4 regions of the Kocuria sp. WRN011 genome follow, and region 3 is predicted to be linked to each of the others. Evidence: riboswitches for the same ligand, from Rfam matches in the RefSeq annotation. Region 3 holds a riboswitch; each other region holds the start of a gene.
What was found. A riboswitch is a leader RNA that binds a small molecule or an ion and turns the genes downstream of it on or off. The one in region 3 is predicted to bind S-adenosylmethionine.
Positions count from the first base shown of each region.

Region 1 (4,271 bases), on a different contig from region 3:
TGACGCTCGACCGCTGGATGGAACTGCTCGAATCCGGCTACGACTGGGATTACCAGATCGAACCGCAGGAGAACGGCAACTCGTACATGCGCCTGGCCCGCGCCAAGGTGCTGGGCGGTTGCTCGTCGCACAACTCGTGCATCGCCTTCTGGGCACCCGCCGAGGACATGGACGAATGGGAGTCCAAGTTCGGGGCCGAGGGCTGGAACGCGGAGACGGCCTTCCGGTTGTACAAGAAACTCGAGAACAATGAGGACCCCGGATCCCACCACGGCCACGACGGGCCCGTGCGGCTGCGCCAGGTCCCCGCCGTGGATCCCTGCGGCGTGGCGGTTCTCGACGCCGCCGAACAGGCCGGGATTCCGCGCGCTGACTTCAACACCGGCAAAACGGTGACCCAGGGCGCGAACTTCTTCCAGATCAACGCGCGCGAGGACGGAACCCGCTCCTCGTCCTCGGTGAGCTACCTGCACCCGATCCGGGACCGTGAAAACCTCACGATCCTGACCGGCACCCAGGCCAAACGAATCGTGGTCGACGAGAACCAGCGAGCCACCGGCGTGGAGGTCACGGACAACGCTTTCGGTCGTGCGCACGTGATCTCGGCCAACCGCGAGGTCGTCGTCTCCGCCGGTGCGATCGACACGCCCAAGCTGCTCATGCTCTCGGGAATCGGTCCGGCCGAGCACCTCACCGAGGTGGGCGTGGACGTGCTGGTGGACTCCCCGGGCGTGGGCTCGCACCTGCAGGATCACCCGGAGGCCGTGATCCAGTGGGAGGCCAAGCAGCCCATGGTCGAGGACTCCACCCAGTGGTGGGAGATCGGCCTGTTCGCCCAGGTGGACGACGGATTGGACCGCCCGGACCTGATGATGCACTACGGCAGCGTGAACTTCGACATGCACACCTACCGCCACGGGTACGCCACGGCGGACAACGCGTTCTGCCTGACCCCCAACGTGACCCACGCTCGTTCCCGCGGCACCGTGCGGCTGCGCACGCGTGACTACCGGGACAAGCCCCGCGTGGATCCCCGGTACTTCACCGACCCGGAGGGTTACGACCTACGGATCATGACCGCGGGTATCCGCAAGGCCCGTGAAATCGTCTCGCAGTCCGGGCTCTCGGAATGGGCCGGTCAGGAGCTGTTCCCGGGTCAGGATGTGCAGACGGACGAGGAGATCGCCGACTACATCAAGCGCACCCACAACACCGTGTACCACCCCGCGGGTTCGTGCCGCATGGGGCCGGTCGAGGATCAGGATTCTCCGCTGGATCCGCAGTTGCGGGTCAAGGGCGTGAGCGGCCTGCGCGTGGCTGATGCTTCGGTGATGCCGGAACTGGTCACCGTGAACCCCAACATCACGGTCTACATGATTGGTGAGCGCGCCGCTGAGCTGATTGCCCAGGAGCAGGAGTCGCCCTCGGACAAGTAGCGGCACCATGACATGAATGAAGCCCGGCACCAGTGCCGGGCTTCATTCGTGCGGTCCTGATCAGGCGCTGAGCGCCACCGGTTTCGGTTCCAGTTTGTAGAACGGAATGCCACCGGAGACGTTTGATGCTCCGGGAACGAGTAGCTGCTGGTACTTCTCGCACCATTGGGCGCGGCCGCGGTTGTGGGCGGCTGCGTGGGCCAGGGCGCGAACGTTGCTGCTCATGTATTCGTGGATGTCCCCATTGGACTCCATGAGACGCACCATGTGGTGGTCGGGGTCGATGTCGACGGTGACGTCAACCCATTGTTCTCGAGGGGACTCGGTCTTTGTGCGTAGTTGTTGAATGTTCTTCATCAGTATTGTGCTTTCGTACAGTGAGGTTCTTGCTGCGCCCGCGGTTGCGCCACAGCCGCTTCGTCATCCAAACCACCCCTGAACCAAGGGTTGGCGTGCGCCGGGTTGGAGCCCAGCAGGATCTCGGGTTTTACCCCGATTTCCAGAGCGCATCTCGTGAAGCTGGATTAGAGCGTAGCGGGTTGGGCGCATGACAAACCAGAGGGTGTCTCATAACGTCACCAAAAGTTAATCTACGAATGGATCGTGCACCACGGATCACGGCGCGGTTGTGGACAACCTGCGCGCACGAGATGCCACGGTGCGGGCTTGTGCATAGTGCTCCATGAGCTGGTCACACACGGCGTTCCACGTGCGAGTCTGCACGGTGGTGTAGGCGGTGCGGGAGAAGGCGGCGCGTTTGGCGTTGTCACCCGCGAGATCCAGCACGCGATCGCGGAGCATCTCGGTGTCACCGGGCTTGTAGAGCCAGCCGTTGCGGGACGAATCAACCAGGTCCACGGGCCCACCGCGGCCCACGGCCACGACGGGTACGGCGCTGGCCATGGCTTCCTGGATTGTCTGGCAGAACGTCTCGTGTTCACCGGGGTGCACGAACACGTCCAGGGAGGCCATGGCGGTGGCCAATTCGTCACCGTCCAGGAAACCCACGAAGTACGCATTGGGGAGCAGCATGCGGAGCTTCTCCTTCTCCGGCCCCGAGCCCACGATCACCGGTCGGGTATCGGGCAGCGAATCCAGGACCACGAGATCCTGCACCTGCTTTTCGGGAGCCAAGCGCCCCACGTAACCCACGAGCTTCCGGCCGCCGCCCACCCGTTCGCGCCATTCGTGATCGCGCCGAGCCGGGTTGAAGCGGCGGGTGTCCACGCCGCGTCGCCACATGCGCACGCGTTGCACACCGTGTTCATGCAGCGACGAGATGGACGCCGTGGACGGCGCCAAGGTCACAGTCGAACTGTTGTGCATGTTTCGCACGTGGCTCCACAGCACGTTCTCCAGGACCGGGGCACCGTAGCGGGCCGCGTATCCGGGAACGTCGGTCTGGTAAATGGAGACGCACGGTAAGCCCAGATTCTTGGCGGCCTGGATGGCCTGCCAGCCCAGGACGAAGGGGGAGGCCACGTGCACGACGTCTGGTTGGAAGCGGGTCAGGATGCGCTGCATGCGTGCCACCGTGCAGCTGGCGACCCGGACGTCGGGGTACCCGGCGAGGGGGATGGACGCGATGCGTTGAACTCTGATCCCGTCCATGGAGTCCACGGAGCCCAGGGCTCCGAGTTTTTCGTAGGTCGGTGCGATGACCATGGCTTCGTGACCCTGGGCCCGGAGGTACTCCAGGACTCGAACCACGGAATGCGTCACGCCGTTGATGTGGGGGAGGAACTGTTCGGCAACCACTGCGATTCTCACAATTAATACTGTGGCCGTCGCGGGTCACCGGTTCTTCACGCCAGGGTGACCTGTCGGTGAAGTCTGGGCCAACTCCGGTGGGGACGTGGAAAGATGGAGGTGATGAACTTCCCCACCTTTTCCAACACCCTGTCCGGGGCGCGCGAGCGGCTGCAACGCAACCGCCACGGTGACCCCGAGAGCTCGCCCGCCACATCGCCATCGGCCGACTCCAACCGGAGGGGCCCGGAGGACGGGTTCCCCATGCCCTTGTGGCTGCAGGGAGTCATTGAACTCCTGGCGGTGGCCGCCATCAGCTTGCTGCTCACGGGGTTGCTGATGGCAGCCGTCTGGCTGGCTGGTGGTTTTGATTCCTTGGGCGTCCTGGGCGGCCTTCAACTCGCGGGTCAGGTGTGGTTGGTGGCCCATTGCACGCCGTTGACCATGGCGGCCATCCAGGGCATCGACGTGTCCACCGGCGGCGGCACTCTCACCTTGGTGCCCTTGGGGCTCACGCTGATTCCGTTCGGGCTCGCGGTCATTGCGGGTCGCCGAATCGCGCGCGCGTGTTGGCGGGGGCAGTTCCTCAAACCATTCTTTGCCGGGATGATCACGTACGCGCTCGTCGGGGCGTTGGTGGCCCTGGTGAGCAGCACGGAACACGTCTCCGCGAGCGTGCTGGCGGGCGCGCTGTTCCCGTTGATCCCGGCCGGTCTGGGCACCCTGGTGGGCGGGTGGAGCGTCTCGCGTTCCTTGGCCGCCGTCTTGGGCGCCGACGCCGCATCATGGATCCAGCGCACCAGCCAGTATTCACGCTGGGCCGGTTCCTACGTGTGGGCCGTCGTCCGTGCCGGTTTCCTGTCCGCGGTGGCTGTCATAGCGGCCGGAGCGTTGCTCACCGTGCTGGCGCTGGTGTGGAACTGGGACGGCATCATCGCCGTCTATCAGGAACTGGGTACGGGCGCGGCCGGGGATACCGCTCTGAGCGCCCTGCAGTTCGGGTACCTGCCGAACATGGTCGTGTGGGCTGCGGCGTGGGCCAGCGGCGCGGGTTTCTCCGTGGGGGAGGGGACACTCACCTCACCC
Region 1 is NZ_NSGI01000002.1:329,802-334,072, reverse strand. Features, by position in the region: gene CKW39_RS04255 (GMC family oxidoreductase) at 1-1,436, shown strand, start outside; gene CKW39_RS04250 (hypothetical protein) at 1,497-1,793, opposite strand; SAM riboswitch class IV at 1,814-1,955, opposite strand; gene CKW39_RS04245 (glycosyltransferase family 1 protein) at 2,052-3,206, opposite strand; gene CKW39_RS04240 (DUF6350 family protein) at 3,309-4,271, shown strand, end outside.
Region 1: linked by a shared signal. The riboswitch ahead of CKW39_RS04250 (hypothetical protein) and the one ahead of CKW39_RS00340 (LLM class flavin-dependent oxidoreductase) in region 3 are both predicted to bind S-adenosylmethionine.

Region 2 (4,271 bases), on a different contig from region 3:
CGGACCGTCCCAGGTGCCGCCGGAGCAGCTACGCACGCTGGCGTATCACCTGTTAGGATTCGCCGACCGCAACCACGAATGGTGGAAGCCCCTGGTCGAGGGCGCGATTCTGTTCTTCTTGTTCCTCGTTCTGTCGGTGTTGTTCGCCATCCCGGTCATCTTGTTCATGGACAACCCCATGGGCCTGGACAACGTGGCCACCATGGACCAGCTGGATCCGCTCATCTTCTTCTTCCTGTTCGGTTCCGTCGCGCTCCTGGCACCGGCGGCGTACCTTGCCCGAAAAATCATGGGGCCGCGGCCATTGGGGCTGCTCCATTCTGTGACTGGGCGGCTGCGCTGGAAGTGGATGCTCCAGTGCGGGCTCGCGGCGTTGGCCATTTTCGTGGTGATCAACGGCTTGTCCATCCTGCTCGACCTGATGACCGGCGGCGAGGCGATCGAGTTCACCGTGGCACCCCAGTGGGGATGGTTGCTGCTCATGGTGGTGCTGCTGGTGCCCATCCAGTGTTTCGCGGAGGAACTGGTCTTCCGTGGCTATCTGATGCAGACGGTGGGCCGTTGGTTGAAGCACCCGGCCTGGGCGATTCTTCTGCCGGTCCCGCTGTTCGTCGCCGGGCACCTCTATGACGTGTGGGGACAGGCCTCCATTGCCGTCATGGCGATCACCATGGGCGTGATCACGTGGCGCACCGGCGGGCTGGAAGCGGCGGTCGCCCTGCACGTGGTCAACAACTGCACGGTCACGCTCATGGCCATCGTTGGATTGGCGGACCTGAGTGATACCAGCGGCGGGCCCATCGACGTCCTCTTCACGCTGGCTGTCAACGGGGTCTTCCTCCTGGTCGTGTTCCGGATGGCCCGTAAGACTCGAATTGCTACGTCTCGCACCATCATCCTGCCGCCCCCGCCGCGGTTGCCGGCGTTGGCGCAGCGGCCCCGCACGGTCAGCCAGGTGGGTTCCGAGCTCGCGGCGTTCGTGGTGGATCCCCGCACCCAGAACTACCTCTCCCTGCCCGAGCAGTACGGTCCCTACACCGTTCGGGATGGTCAGGGGCGCCCGGTGGGTTTGTTGGACGTGCGTAGGACGTCGGGTCCGCAGTCACCGAACGGACAATCCGGGAACGGTCCTTGGCCGAACGGCCCGTCACAGGGTGGCGATCCGCGGGACCGCCAGCTCGCGGGTGCGCAGCCGCCGAACCGGGGCTCCCACGGTGGCGACTCGGCTACCAACCAGGACCGCACTCCCTAGACTGTCCTGCATGGCCCATCACAGCGTTTCTGACTTGGATTCCCACCGCGCCCCGTTCGGCTACGCCCGCGCCCTGGGCGATTACGTCATGGCCTCGCCCAGCTCGTACCACGCGGTCGCGGCCGCGGCGGAGCTACTGCGCGGGGCGGGATTCACGGAACTGAGCGAATCCGAGGCGTGGAGCGACGTCGGCGGGCGGCACTTCACGATTCGCGACGGCGCTCTGATCGCCTGGGTGGCCCCGCGCGACTATCGTGCGGGCGCCGGGGCTCGCATCCTGGGTGCGCACACGGATTCGCCAGGGTTCAAGCTGAAGCCCAAGCCCACCACGGTCTCCAACGGCTGGTACCAGGCTGGTGTTGAGGTGTACGGCGGCGTGCTGCTGAACTCGTGGCTGGACCGGGACCTGCGTCTTGCCGGACGGATCGTGGTGCGCGGTGAGAACGGCGAGCTCACGCAGCACCTGTGCGCCACGGAGGCGGTCGCCCGGATCCCGCAGTTGGCCATCCACCTGGACCGCGGCGCCAACGAAGGGCTCAAACTCGACAAGCAGCAGCACGTGCAGCCCATTTGGGGGACCGGTTCGGCTCAGGACGCTGACGTGCTGGGCCTGCTCGCCGACATGGCCGAGGCGTCGGTGGCTCCGGAGGACATCGTGGGATTCGACGTGGTGCTCGCGGACACACAGAAGCCCGAACTGATCGGTCAGCGGCGGCAGCTGCTCGCGAGCGGGCGGCTGGACAACCTGTCCTCCGTGTACGCGGGAATGCACGCGTTGGTCGAGCATGCCGAGGACCTGGAATCCGCGTCGCAGATGTCCGTGCTGGCCGCGTTCGACCACGAAGAGGTCGGCTCCGCCACGCGCTCCGGTGCGGCGGGTCCGTTCCTGGAAGACGTGCTCGCGCGGATCAGCGCGGCGCAGGGTGAATCGCAAGATGATTACCGACGTTCCCTGTCCGAATCGGTGTGTTTGTCGGCTGACGCCGGTCACCTGGTCCACCCCAACTACCGCGGTCACCACGACCCCGTGAACACTCCCGAGCCCGGTGCGGGTCCATTGCTCAAGATCAACGCCAACCAGCGTTACACCACGGATGCCGTGGGTGCCGGTTTGTGGGCGGACGCGTGCGAGCGTGCGGGCGTGAGCTATCAGGAGTTCGTCTCCAACAACAACGTGCCGTGCGGTTCGACCATCGGCCCCATCACGGCCACCCGCCTGGGTATGCGCACCCTGGACGTGGGCGTGGGACTGTTGTCGATGCACTCCGCCCGCGAACTCGCCCACGTGGACGACCTGCACGCGCTGTCCCGAGTGACCGGGGCGTTCTGGCGGTCATAAACCGTCACGCGCGTTGACAGTCACCTTGGGTGCGTGATGCTCTGAATCCGTAACGCCATCAAGAGCGGCCGAGAGACGTGGCTCGTCAACGCCGCAGCAACCACCCGGATACCGGGACGGTGCTTCCGCCACGACCGATGGACAGCTTTTCAGCTCCTGCGGTTCGCGCGGTCATGCCCGTGCACGCGCTGTGCTCCTCTCGGTCGGGTGCGTGCACCGCGACTGAACGCGAGGGACTACCGAGAACATGAGCAGCGACACCGGGATCAAGGAACAGTTCGACACCGCAACCCTTTACGGGGATCCGCAGCGATCCCTGAGCACCCGCGAACTCTTCGAGGTGTTCCAGCCGGTCTTTGATCGCGTTGCCGACGGTGCCGTAGAGCGCGAACAGCAGCGGATTCTCCCGTTCGAGCAGTTCGCGTGGCTCAATGAACACCGCTTCGGAGCGCTCACGGTGCCGCGCTCGCGGGGTGGTTACGGCGCGTCGCTGGAACAGGTGGCGGAGCTGCTGATCGTCCTGGCCGCTTCCGACTCCAACGTGGCGCACGTCTACCGTTCGCACCTGGGATTCATCGCGAGCCTCAGCTCCGATGAATCCGACGTCTGGTTCCCTCGGATCGCCGCCGGTGAGACCGTGGGTAATGCCGCGACCGAGCGCTCCGGTGCAGCTCTGGGCACCGCGGCCACCACGCTCACCCAGACCGCGGGCGGTGACTGGGAGCTCAACGGCACTAAGTACTACTCCACCGGTTCCATCTTCTCCGACTGGATCCAGGTCACCGCCCAGATCCCCGGGCAGGAGGCGCGCTCGCACGCGCTGGTGAAGAGCTCGTGGGACGGCATCGAGCTGATCGACGACTGGGACGGCTTCGGCCAGCAACTCACCGGAACCGGCACCACGCACTTCCGCGGGGTCAAGGTTCCGGCAGCCAACGTGCGCAATCGCGACGGCCGCGCGACCCAGGAGACCGCTGTCTTCCAGCTCGTGCTCTTGGCCGTCGAGGCGGGGATCGCCAAGGCCGCAATCGACGAGGGCGTGCACCTGGTGCGGTCACGCACCCGCGGTTTCAATACCGGTACGGGCTCGGTCGCTCGCGAGGATCCGCAGGTGCTGCAGCGCGTGGGAGAGCTCAGCGCCAAGGCTGCCGCGGCACGGGCGATCGTTCTTCAGGCGGCCCGCGAGCTCGACGCCGCCATCGGCGTTCTCGGCGGAGACCCCCTTCTCGACAACCCCCAGGAGTTGACCAACGCGTGCGAACTGCCCGTGGCACACGCCCAGGTGGTTGTTCCGGAACTCGTGCGCGATGTGACCGACGGGATCTTCGACCTGCTCGGTGCCTCCGCCGTGGGCAAGTCCAAGTCCCTCGACCGCTTCTGGCGCAACGCCCGCACCGTGGCGACCCACAACCCCACGATCTACAAGGCCCGCATCGTGGGTGACTACCGCGTCAACGGCACCCCGATGTTCGGCCTCAACGCCATCGGCGAGGTCAAACCATCCGGCGAGAAGCTCCAATAGACCTGCGTGGCACACCAGGTGCGCTACTGGGTCCTAAGGGTGCCTGAGATGCGAGAGACGCTGGTGGGGGCACGGCTACGCGACTGAAGCGGCGTCGTCGGCGGTGAAGGTGCTGCCATGACGAGCTCCGAGCGACGTTAGAACCTTCGCATCCATCT
Region 2 is NZ_NSGI01000005.1:98,123-102,393, forward strand. Features, by position in the region: gene CKW39_RS08225 (CPBP family intramembrane glutamic endopeptidase) at 1-1,252, shown strand, start outside; gene CKW39_RS08230 (M18 family aminopeptidase) at 1,263-2,591, shown strand; SAM riboswitch class I at 2,644-2,735, shown strand; gene CKW39_RS08235 (acyl-CoA dehydrogenase family protein) at 2,839-4,113, shown strand.
Region 2: linked by a shared signal. The riboswitch ahead of CKW39_RS08235 (acyl-CoA dehydrogenase family protein) and the one ahead of CKW39_RS00340 (LLM class flavin-dependent oxidoreductase) in region 3 are both predicted to bind S-adenosylmethionine.

Region 3 (4,271 bases):
ACGAACTCGAGGTCGTAGGGTCCGTTGTGCCGAACCGACAGAATCAGGGGTACGCGGGCGAGGTGCTCCCCTACTTGGTCGAGCTGGCCTTCCAGAATTCCCAGGTCAACGCGGTGAACGCTTCCGTGCCGTGGGGTAATCAGCCCGCATGTCGGCTGCTCCTCACGCACGGTTTTGAGGAGCGCCCGAGCGGCGGCTCCGAATCCACGTATGTGCATGTCCGCCCGGAGACGCATTGAAGCAACTGAGTTAGCCGGCTGATGTTCCCCTGGACCCCCTACGAACTGTTCTCCCCGGACACTGTCCCAGAGTGGATCCTGGTGATCCTGGGTGTCATCGACCTGCTGGTCCGAATCGTTGCGCTCGGCTGGATCCCGCATAACCGCAGGCCCTCCGTCGCCTTGGCGTGGCTGCTGGCCATCTTCCTCCTGCCCTACGCGGGGCTGTTGTTGTTCCTGGTCGTTGGTTCCTCCCGTCTACCGCGAAAGCGGATGGAGAAGCAGGCCAAGATGAACGACATCATTCGGGAGAACACCCCGGAGGACTTCGCCCTGGGCGAGGAGTTCCATCACCTGCCCGAGTGGGTCACCACGACCGCCAAGCTGAACTACCAGTTGGGCGCACTGCCCATGGTGGGCGGCAACGGCTTCGACATCCTCACGGACAACCATGACTCCATGGCGCAGATGGCCCGTGACGTGGACCGCGCCACGGATTATGTGCACTTCGAGTTCTACATCGTGGCCACGGATCGGGTGTCCCAGGTCTTGCTGGATTCGCTCGTTCGGGCCCACGAACGCGGTGTGAGGGTGCGCATCCTGATCGATCACGTGGGTTCGCTGGGCTACCCCGGCTACGCGGAACTGGTCCGCCGCTTCAACGCCTCCGGCATCCCCTGGCGACGCATGCTGCCGATCCGCCCGTGGCGAGGTGAGTGGCAGCGTCCGGACCTGCGCAACCACCGCAAGATCCTGGTGGTGGACGGTTCGATCGCCTACACGGGTTCGCAGAACATCATTCATCGCTCGTACAACAAGAAGAAGAACGTCCGCCGCGGCCTGGAGTGGAAGGATCTGATGATCCGCTGCTCCGGCCCCGTGGTTGCCGAGCTCAACGCGGTATTCGTTTCCGACTGGTATTCGGAGACCGACGACCTGCTCCTGGACGAGGCCACCGAGGTCCTCACGGACGTCGAAGGCCCCGTGTATGCCCAAGTGGTCCCCTCGGGACCCGGGTTCGAGACCGAGAACAACCTGCGCCTGTTCAACCACCTCATTTACAACGCCAACCGGCGCGTGGTGATCTCCAGCCCGTACTTCGTACCGGACGAATCCCTGCTGCACGCGCTCACCACCGAGGCGCAGTCCGGGGTGGACGTGGAGATTTTCGTGGGAGAGTCCTCGGACCATTTCCTGGCACAGAACGCCCAGAATTCCTACTATTCCGAACTCGCCGAAGCCGGGGTCAAGATTCACCGCTACAGCTCCCCCACGGTGCTGCACGCCAAGTTCGTGCTCGTGGACGACCTGATCAGCGTGATCGGTTCCTCCAACATGGACGAGCGGTCCTTCGCCCTGGACCTCGAGGTGTCCGTGATGATCGTGGACCAGGGTTTCCACGACCGCATGGAGGAAGTGGTAGAGGAGTTCAAGGCCTCCTCCACGCTGCTCGACCTCGATCTCTGGAACAAACGCCCCATGCGGCAGAAGTACGTCGAGAACGTCTGCCGCCTCACGTCGGCTTTGCTCTAACACCGACGACACCGCTGCCGCGACCTTTTCGAGCGAAAGGTCGCGACAGCGGCGTCGTCGTTCTTGAGGCTGTTAGCCCACCAGCTCGCGAGCGGCGGTGTCCGCCACGGACGGCTTGTCGGCGTACGCACCGCGGTACTGCGCTGCCGGGTGGGTGTCCATGACCTGGGGCTGGCCGGCGCCGTAGAGGGACTCGCGCAGGGTGGAGCCTTCGTACTCGGTGCGGTAGCGGCCGCGCTTCTGCAGCTCGGGAACCACGTACTCCACGAAGTCCTCGAAGGACCCGGGGCTCACGTGGTAGGCCAGGTTGATGCCGTCCAGACCACCCTCGTCGACCCAGGTCTCGAGCTGATCGGCCACGGATTCCGGCGATCCCACGATCACGTCACCCATGCCGCCCAGAGCACAGTGCTTGGCGATCTCCTCGCGGGTCCACTTCTTGTCCTTGGACTGCAGGGTGAACGGGGTCAGGAAGGACTGGATGGAGTCGGTCTTGATGTAGTTCAGGGCCTCGTCCTCGTCGAACTGGCTCAGGTCCACGCCGGACCAACCGCCGATGATCGCCTGGGATGCCTCCAGGTTCACGTAGGAGAGGTACTCCCGGTACTTCTCTTGGGCCTTCTCCTCGGTCTCGTCCACGACCACGGAGAGCATCGCGTAGATCTTGACGTCGTCGCGGTGGCGGCCCTGCTCCTCGGCCTGCTCGCGGATCTTGTCCGTGACGTAGCGGGTGAGATCCGGACGCAAGCCGCCGATGAACACGGCCTCCGCGTGACGTCCGGCGAACGCCTGGCCCCGCGAGGACGCACCGGCCTGGAAGATCAGCGGGGTGCGCTGCGGGGACGGCTCGGTGAGCGCGGCACCCGGAACGGTGAAGTACTTGCCCGAGTGCTGAATCGGGTGGACCTTCTGGGTGTCAGCGTAGACGCCGGCCTCGCGGTCCTTGACCACGGCGCCGTCTTCCCAGGAACCCTCCCAGAGCTTGTAGCAGACGTCGAGGAATTCCTCGGCAATCTCGTAGCGGGTATCGTGCTCGATCTGGCGCGGCAGACCCTGGTTCTCCGCGGCGGAGGGCAGGTACGAGGTCACCACGTTGAAGCCCACGCGGCCCTTGGTCAGGTGATCGAGCGTCGCGTACTTGCGGGCCAGGGTGTAGGGCTGCTCGTAGGTCACCGCGCTGGTCACGCCGAAGCCCAGGTGCTCGGTCACGGCGGCCATGGCGGAGATCTGCATGAACGGATCGTTCACGGGAACCTGAGCGCCGTCCGACACGGAGGGTGCGGCAGAGTTCTTGTAGATGTCGTAGATGCCCACCACGTCCGCCAGGAACAGGGCGTCGAACTTGCCCTTCTCCAGCGTCTTGGCCAGGTTGGTCCAGTACTCGATGGTGTTGTACTCGGTGGCCTTGGACCGCGGATGACGCCACAGACCGAAACTCTGGTGGTCCACGCACGTCATGTCGAAGGCGTTCACGGAAATCCGCTTTTTGCTCATGTGTGCCCCTTTGGGTCGAACCCGACCCGCGCCCCGTGCACCACCTGCGGCGGCCTACTCTGCGGGTCCAGCGCGCTTGTGTGGCGCCGTACTTGCCACATGCGGTGTGCCATGCGGCCCGATCCTCACCTGGGGCACCCCGCTACGGGAGAGGGTTGCCGTCCGACAAGCCAGGGCTGTGCGTCGGAACTCATGATCGTTCTGCGCCCCACTGTACCGTTTCCGTGGCCCCTCCGGCGGCTCGTGAAACATAATGACCGAGCTGATTCACAGTGAGACGATGGTCATATGAGTGATCGCCACGTCAACGATCCGGACCAGATTCGCGAGCTACTCGCGACCCCGGGGCGGTGGGCCATTGTTGGGCTGTCCACCAACCGCACGCGACCCGCGTTTGCGGTGTCCCGCCGGATCCGTGACGAGTTCGGGCAGCAGATCATCCCGGTCAATCTGGCGGGCGAGGACGTACATGGCGAGACGGGCTATCGATCGCTCGAGGACATCCCGGGGCACGTGGACGTGGTCGACTGTTTCGTGAACTCCAGCCGCGTGGGTGAAGTGGTGGATCAGGCGATCGACATTGGTGCCGGAGCGGTGTGGATGCAGCTGGGTGTGACCGATCAGGCCGCTGCCGAACGGGCGAAGGCCGCCGGGGTGAAAGTGGTCATGAACACCTGCCCGCTGATCGAGGCCCCGCGGGTTCTGTAGGGCCCGCGGGTTCTGTAGGTGCGGTGGTTCCGTAGTCGCACTGGTCCTGTAATCGAGAGCGCGGCCGGCATTCCCCACGAGCCGTCGACATTCTGGGTAGAGGTTCGCGCGCGGAGCCCGGTATTTAGTGCGATCCCCTACCGAAAATGTTCATGGCCTCCTTTGACGTGCGAACCTCTGCCAGGAATGTTCATTGCCGCCCCTGACGTGCGGTCCTCTACCAAAAATGTTCATTGCCGCCTCTGACGTGCGAACCTCTGCCGAAAATGTTCAGACACCGCTCGCGGACTCAATTTGCGACCGCCCCCTCCCGAGACG
Region 3 is NZ_NSGI01000001.1:71,735-76,005, reverse strand. Features, by position in the region: gene CKW39_RS00350 (GNAT family N-acetyltransferase) at 1-239, shown strand, start outside; gene cls (cardiolipin synthase) at 261-1,751, shown strand; gene CKW39_RS00340 (LLM class flavin-dependent oxidoreductase) at 1,824-3,245, opposite strand; SAM riboswitch class IV at 3,329-3,443, opposite strand; gene CKW39_RS00335 (CoA-binding protein) at 3,534-3,953, shown strand.

Region 4 (4,271 bases), on a different contig from region 3:
ACGCTGACCAAGGCATACGAACGCGACGACCTCGTGTTAAAGCAAACAGCTAAACTGGAGGAATCATGGGCATTATTAGCTGGATCGTCCTGGGCCTGATCGCTGGCGCACTCGCCAAGCTCATCATGCCGGGTCGTCAGGGTGGCGGCATCATCGTCACCATCATCCTGGGCATCATCGGTGCCATCCTGGGCGGCTTCCTGGGCAGCCTGGTGGGCATCGGATCCTTGGAATCCGTGTTCGACATCGGAACCATCATCACCGCAATCGTGGGCGCACTCATCGTGCTGTTCATTTACGGTGCAGTGACCGGCCGCAAGGGCGCTCGTCGCTGATCCACGGCATCACTGAACGAGGGCGTCACCTCCGGGTGGCGCCCTTGTTGTATGTGCTGAGCTCCTCCGATCCACGAGATACTGGTGACCATGTCCGACGCACCCCTGACCATGACCCCCGAACTCGACAGCGCCACTGGCAAGCATCCCCGGCGCGTGGTCATTCTGGGTTCCACGGGCTCCATCGGTACGCAAGCGCTCGACGTCGTCGCCTCCGCGCGTGGCCTGCGGCGACCGGGCGAGGGCGACGCCGCCGCGGGGCACCCGCCGCTGTCGGTCACGGCCTTGGCCGCCGGAACGTCCAACCTGCCGGTGCTGGCGGAGCAGGCCGTCCGAGAACGTGTGGCCGCGGTCGGAACCAGTGGCACGGCCGACCACGCCCGGCAACTGAAAGAACTCATTGCCCAACGAGCCTCGGGGGAGGGCCTGACAGGCTTCACCCCCGAGATCTTCCACGGGCCTGAGGCCGCAACGTGCGTGGCGGAACACTCGGACTGTGATGTCGTTCTCAACGGCATCACCGGGTCCATCGGACTGGCTCCCACGCTCGCCGCATTACACGCGGGGACGCCCGTGGCGCTGGCCAACAAGGAGTCCCTCATCGCGGGCGGCCCGCTGGTCAAACAGGCCGCGGCCGCCACCGGCCTGGAGACCCCGCTGATCCCGGTGGATTCCGAGCACTCGGCTCTGGCGCAGGCGCTGCGGGGAGGCCGTTCGAGCGAAGTCGACCGATTGATCCTCACCGCCTCCGGCGGACCCTTCCGAGGGATGTCCCGGGATCAACTCACCACGGTCACGCCCCAGCAGGCGTTGAAACACCCCACATGGGACATGGGGGTGATGGTCACGACCAATTCGGCCACCATGGTCAACAAGGCGCTTGAGGTCCTGGAAGCATCCTTGTTGTTCGACGTTGCCCTGGACCGGATAGACGTGACCGTGCACCCACAGTCCGTGGTGCATTCCATGGTCCAGTTCGTGGACGGTTCCACCCTGGCCCAGGTATCACCGCCGGACATGCGACTGCCCATTGCCCTGGGTATGGGGTGGCCCCACAGAATTCCCGGCGCGGCGGTGTCGTGCGATTGGACGCAAGCGGCGCACTGGACCTTCGAGCCGCTGGACACCGAGGCATTCCCCGCCATCGAGCTGATGAAGCATGCCGGGACGCTGGGCGGCACCTGGCCGGCCGTGTTCAACGCGGCCAATGAGCAGGCCGTGTACGCCTTCCACCGGGGTGAGGTGAACTTCACGACCATCGTGGACATCGTTGCGGTGGTCGTGAATGAACACGAGGGCGACACGACCCCGCGGCTCGAGGACGTCCTGGGCGCCGAGGGCTGGGCCAGGAACCGGGCGGATCAGTTTATTGCGCAGCGTTTCAGCGCACGCTGATCACCGCCGGCCCCATGTTAGGCTTGGCCGCGGATGACGAGATCCGGCGTCAAGCTCTGGCTGGCCGGACGGCAACCCTCTCCCGTAGCGGGGTGCCCCAGATGACCATCCGGCCGCGGTTAACGTAGCTCCCGGCAAGTGCGGTTTCCCGAATCAACTAGCACGAGCCTTGCAACTGCGGTGTGTCCTCGGACGTACCGCTTTCAGTTGTTAATCGCCCAGAACATTTCACACCTCGGAAAGGCACATCGTGCGATCTCACCGTTTGATCCCCCTTGCGCTGGCCACCACCATCGGCCTCACCTTGACCGCGTGCGGCGGCGGAGATTCTGAATCCTCCGATCCTGCTGCGGACGGCACCGTCACCATTGGCATCGTCGGCTCGGAGCCCGCTCACGACGCGCTCAAGGAAGTCGCTGCCGAGAACGACATCACCGTCGAGTACGTGGATTTCAGCGACTACAACCAGCCGAACCCCGCCACCAAGAGCGGCGACGTGGACATGAACTGGTTCCAGCACACCGCGTACCTTGCTGACTACAACAACAACTCTGGTGACACCATCACACCGGTCGGGTCCACCGCGATTTACCCGTTGGGTATGTACTCCAGCAAGTACGACTCCCTGGACCAGATCAAGGACGGCGACGAGATCGCGATTCCCAATGACTCGATCAACCTGGGTCGTGCACTGAACCTGCTCAAGCAGGAGGGGCTGGTCGAATTCACCAAGGACACCATTGCCCCGACCGAAGGCGATATCGACACCGAGAAGTCCAAGGTCTCTGTGCGTCCCGTGTCCGCCGAACAGACTGTTTTGTCAATGGATTCCGTGGCGGCTTCCGTGATCAACAACGACTTCCTGGGCCGAGCGAACATCGATCCCAAGTCCGCTCTCGCATCGGATGATCCGAAGCAGGACAGCGCCAAGGTCTTCAACAACCTGTTCGCTGCTACCGAGGCCAACGCCGACAACGAAACTCTCAAGAAGGTTGCAAGCTTCTACTACGACCCCAAGGTCTTGAAGGCCGAGGACGAGGAGAGCAAGGGCACCGCTGTCCCGACAGAGGTGGACCAGCAGGAACTCAAGGATCTGCTGACGCGGTATCAGGAAGACCTGAAGGAACAGACCCAGTGACGGAAGTATCCAGTGAGCGCACCCTGGTGCGCTTCCGGGACGTCAGCAAGGTCTACACGGGCGGATCCAAGCGCGCACCGCGAGTGGTCAACGCCGTGGACAGCGTCACCCTGGACATCACCAAGGGCGAGATCTTTGCCGTGATCGGGTACTCCGGAGCCGGCAAGTCCACCCTCGTGCGATTGATCAACGGTCTGGAGCCCATCAGCTCCGGATCGCTCGAGGTTGCGGGTAACCGGGTGGACGGTAAGTCCGAGGTGCAGTTGGCACCCATCCGCCGCAAGATCGGCATGATCTTTCAGCAGTTCAACCTGTTCAACTCGCGCACCGTGGCGGGCAATATCGAGTATCCGCTCAAGCGTGCCGGGTGGAAGCCCGAGGAGCGCAAACGGCGAGTGACCGAGCTGCTGGACTTCGTGGGACTGACGGACCGTGCCAAGAACTATCCCGAAGAGCTGTCCGGTGGGCAGAAGCAGCGCGTGGGCATTGCTCGCGCCCTCGCCTCCAATCCGGAGTTGTTACTCGCGGACGAATCGACCTCGGCGCTGGACCCCGAAACCACCCAGGAAGTGCTCGGACTGCTCAAGCGGGTCAACCGGGAACTGGGGATCACCATTGTGCTGATCACCCACGAGATGGACGTGGTGCGTTCCATCGCGGATCGCGTAGCCGTGATGGACAGCGGCCGAGTGGTCGAAATGGGCACCACGTCGGACGTTTTTGCCTACCCCCAGGCCGAGACCACACGGAAGTTCGTCTCCTCGGTGATGCGCACCGTTCCCCGTGAGGACGAGATCGCCAAGCTGCGCGAGGAACACCCGGGTCGCCTGATCCTGGTGGATGTCACCGACCAGAACCGGATCGGCTCCGTTCTCTCGGAGTGCGCCCGGGACGGCGTGACGTTCAACATCGCGTTCGGTGGCATCTCCATGCTGCAGTCGCGGTCCTTCGGCACGTTGACGCTGTCGTTGAACGGTCCGGACACCGCCGTGGAGAACACCATTGTTCGGCTGCGTGAAATCACCAAGGTAGAGGAGGTGACCCGCTGATGGATTGGCCATTATTGGGACCCCAATTGCTCTCGGCCACCGGCGAGACCCTGTACATGGTGGCAGTCACCCTGGTGTTGGCCGGTCTTATCGGGCTGGTGGTCGGCGTGGGACTCTACGTCACCCGTCGGGGCAACATCCTGGAGAACTCCGCGGTTTTCACCGCGCTGAACCTCCTGGTGAACTTCATCCGCCCCATCCCGTTCATCATTCTGCTGGCCGCACTTGGCCAGGCCACCGAGGCCGTCGTGGGCACCCGACTGGGTCCCAACGCCGCGATTTTCGCCATGACCATTGGTGCAACGTTCGCTGTGGCGCGCATCGTGGAGCAGAACCTGATGAGCGTGGATCCCG
Region 4 is NZ_NSGI01000002.1:76,579-80,849, reverse strand. Features, by position in the region: gene CKW39_RS03175 (GlsB/YeaQ/YmgE family stress response membrane protein) at 66-335, shown strand; gene dxr (1-deoxy-D-xylulose-5-phosphate reductoisomerase) at 447-1,730, shown strand; SAM riboswitch class IV at 1,763-1,877, shown strand; gene CKW39_RS03165 (MetQ/NlpA family ABC transporter substrate-binding protein) at 1,981-2,868, shown strand; gene CKW39_RS03160 (methionine ABC transporter ATP-binding protein) at 2,865-3,917, shown strand; gene CKW39_RS03155 (methionine ABC transporter permease) at 3,917-4,271, shown strand, end outside.
Region 4: linked by a shared signal. The riboswitch ahead of CKW39_RS03165 (MetQ/NlpA family ABC transporter substrate-binding protein) and the one ahead of CKW39_RS00340 (LLM class flavin-dependent oxidoreductase) in region 3 are both predicted to bind S-adenosylmethionine.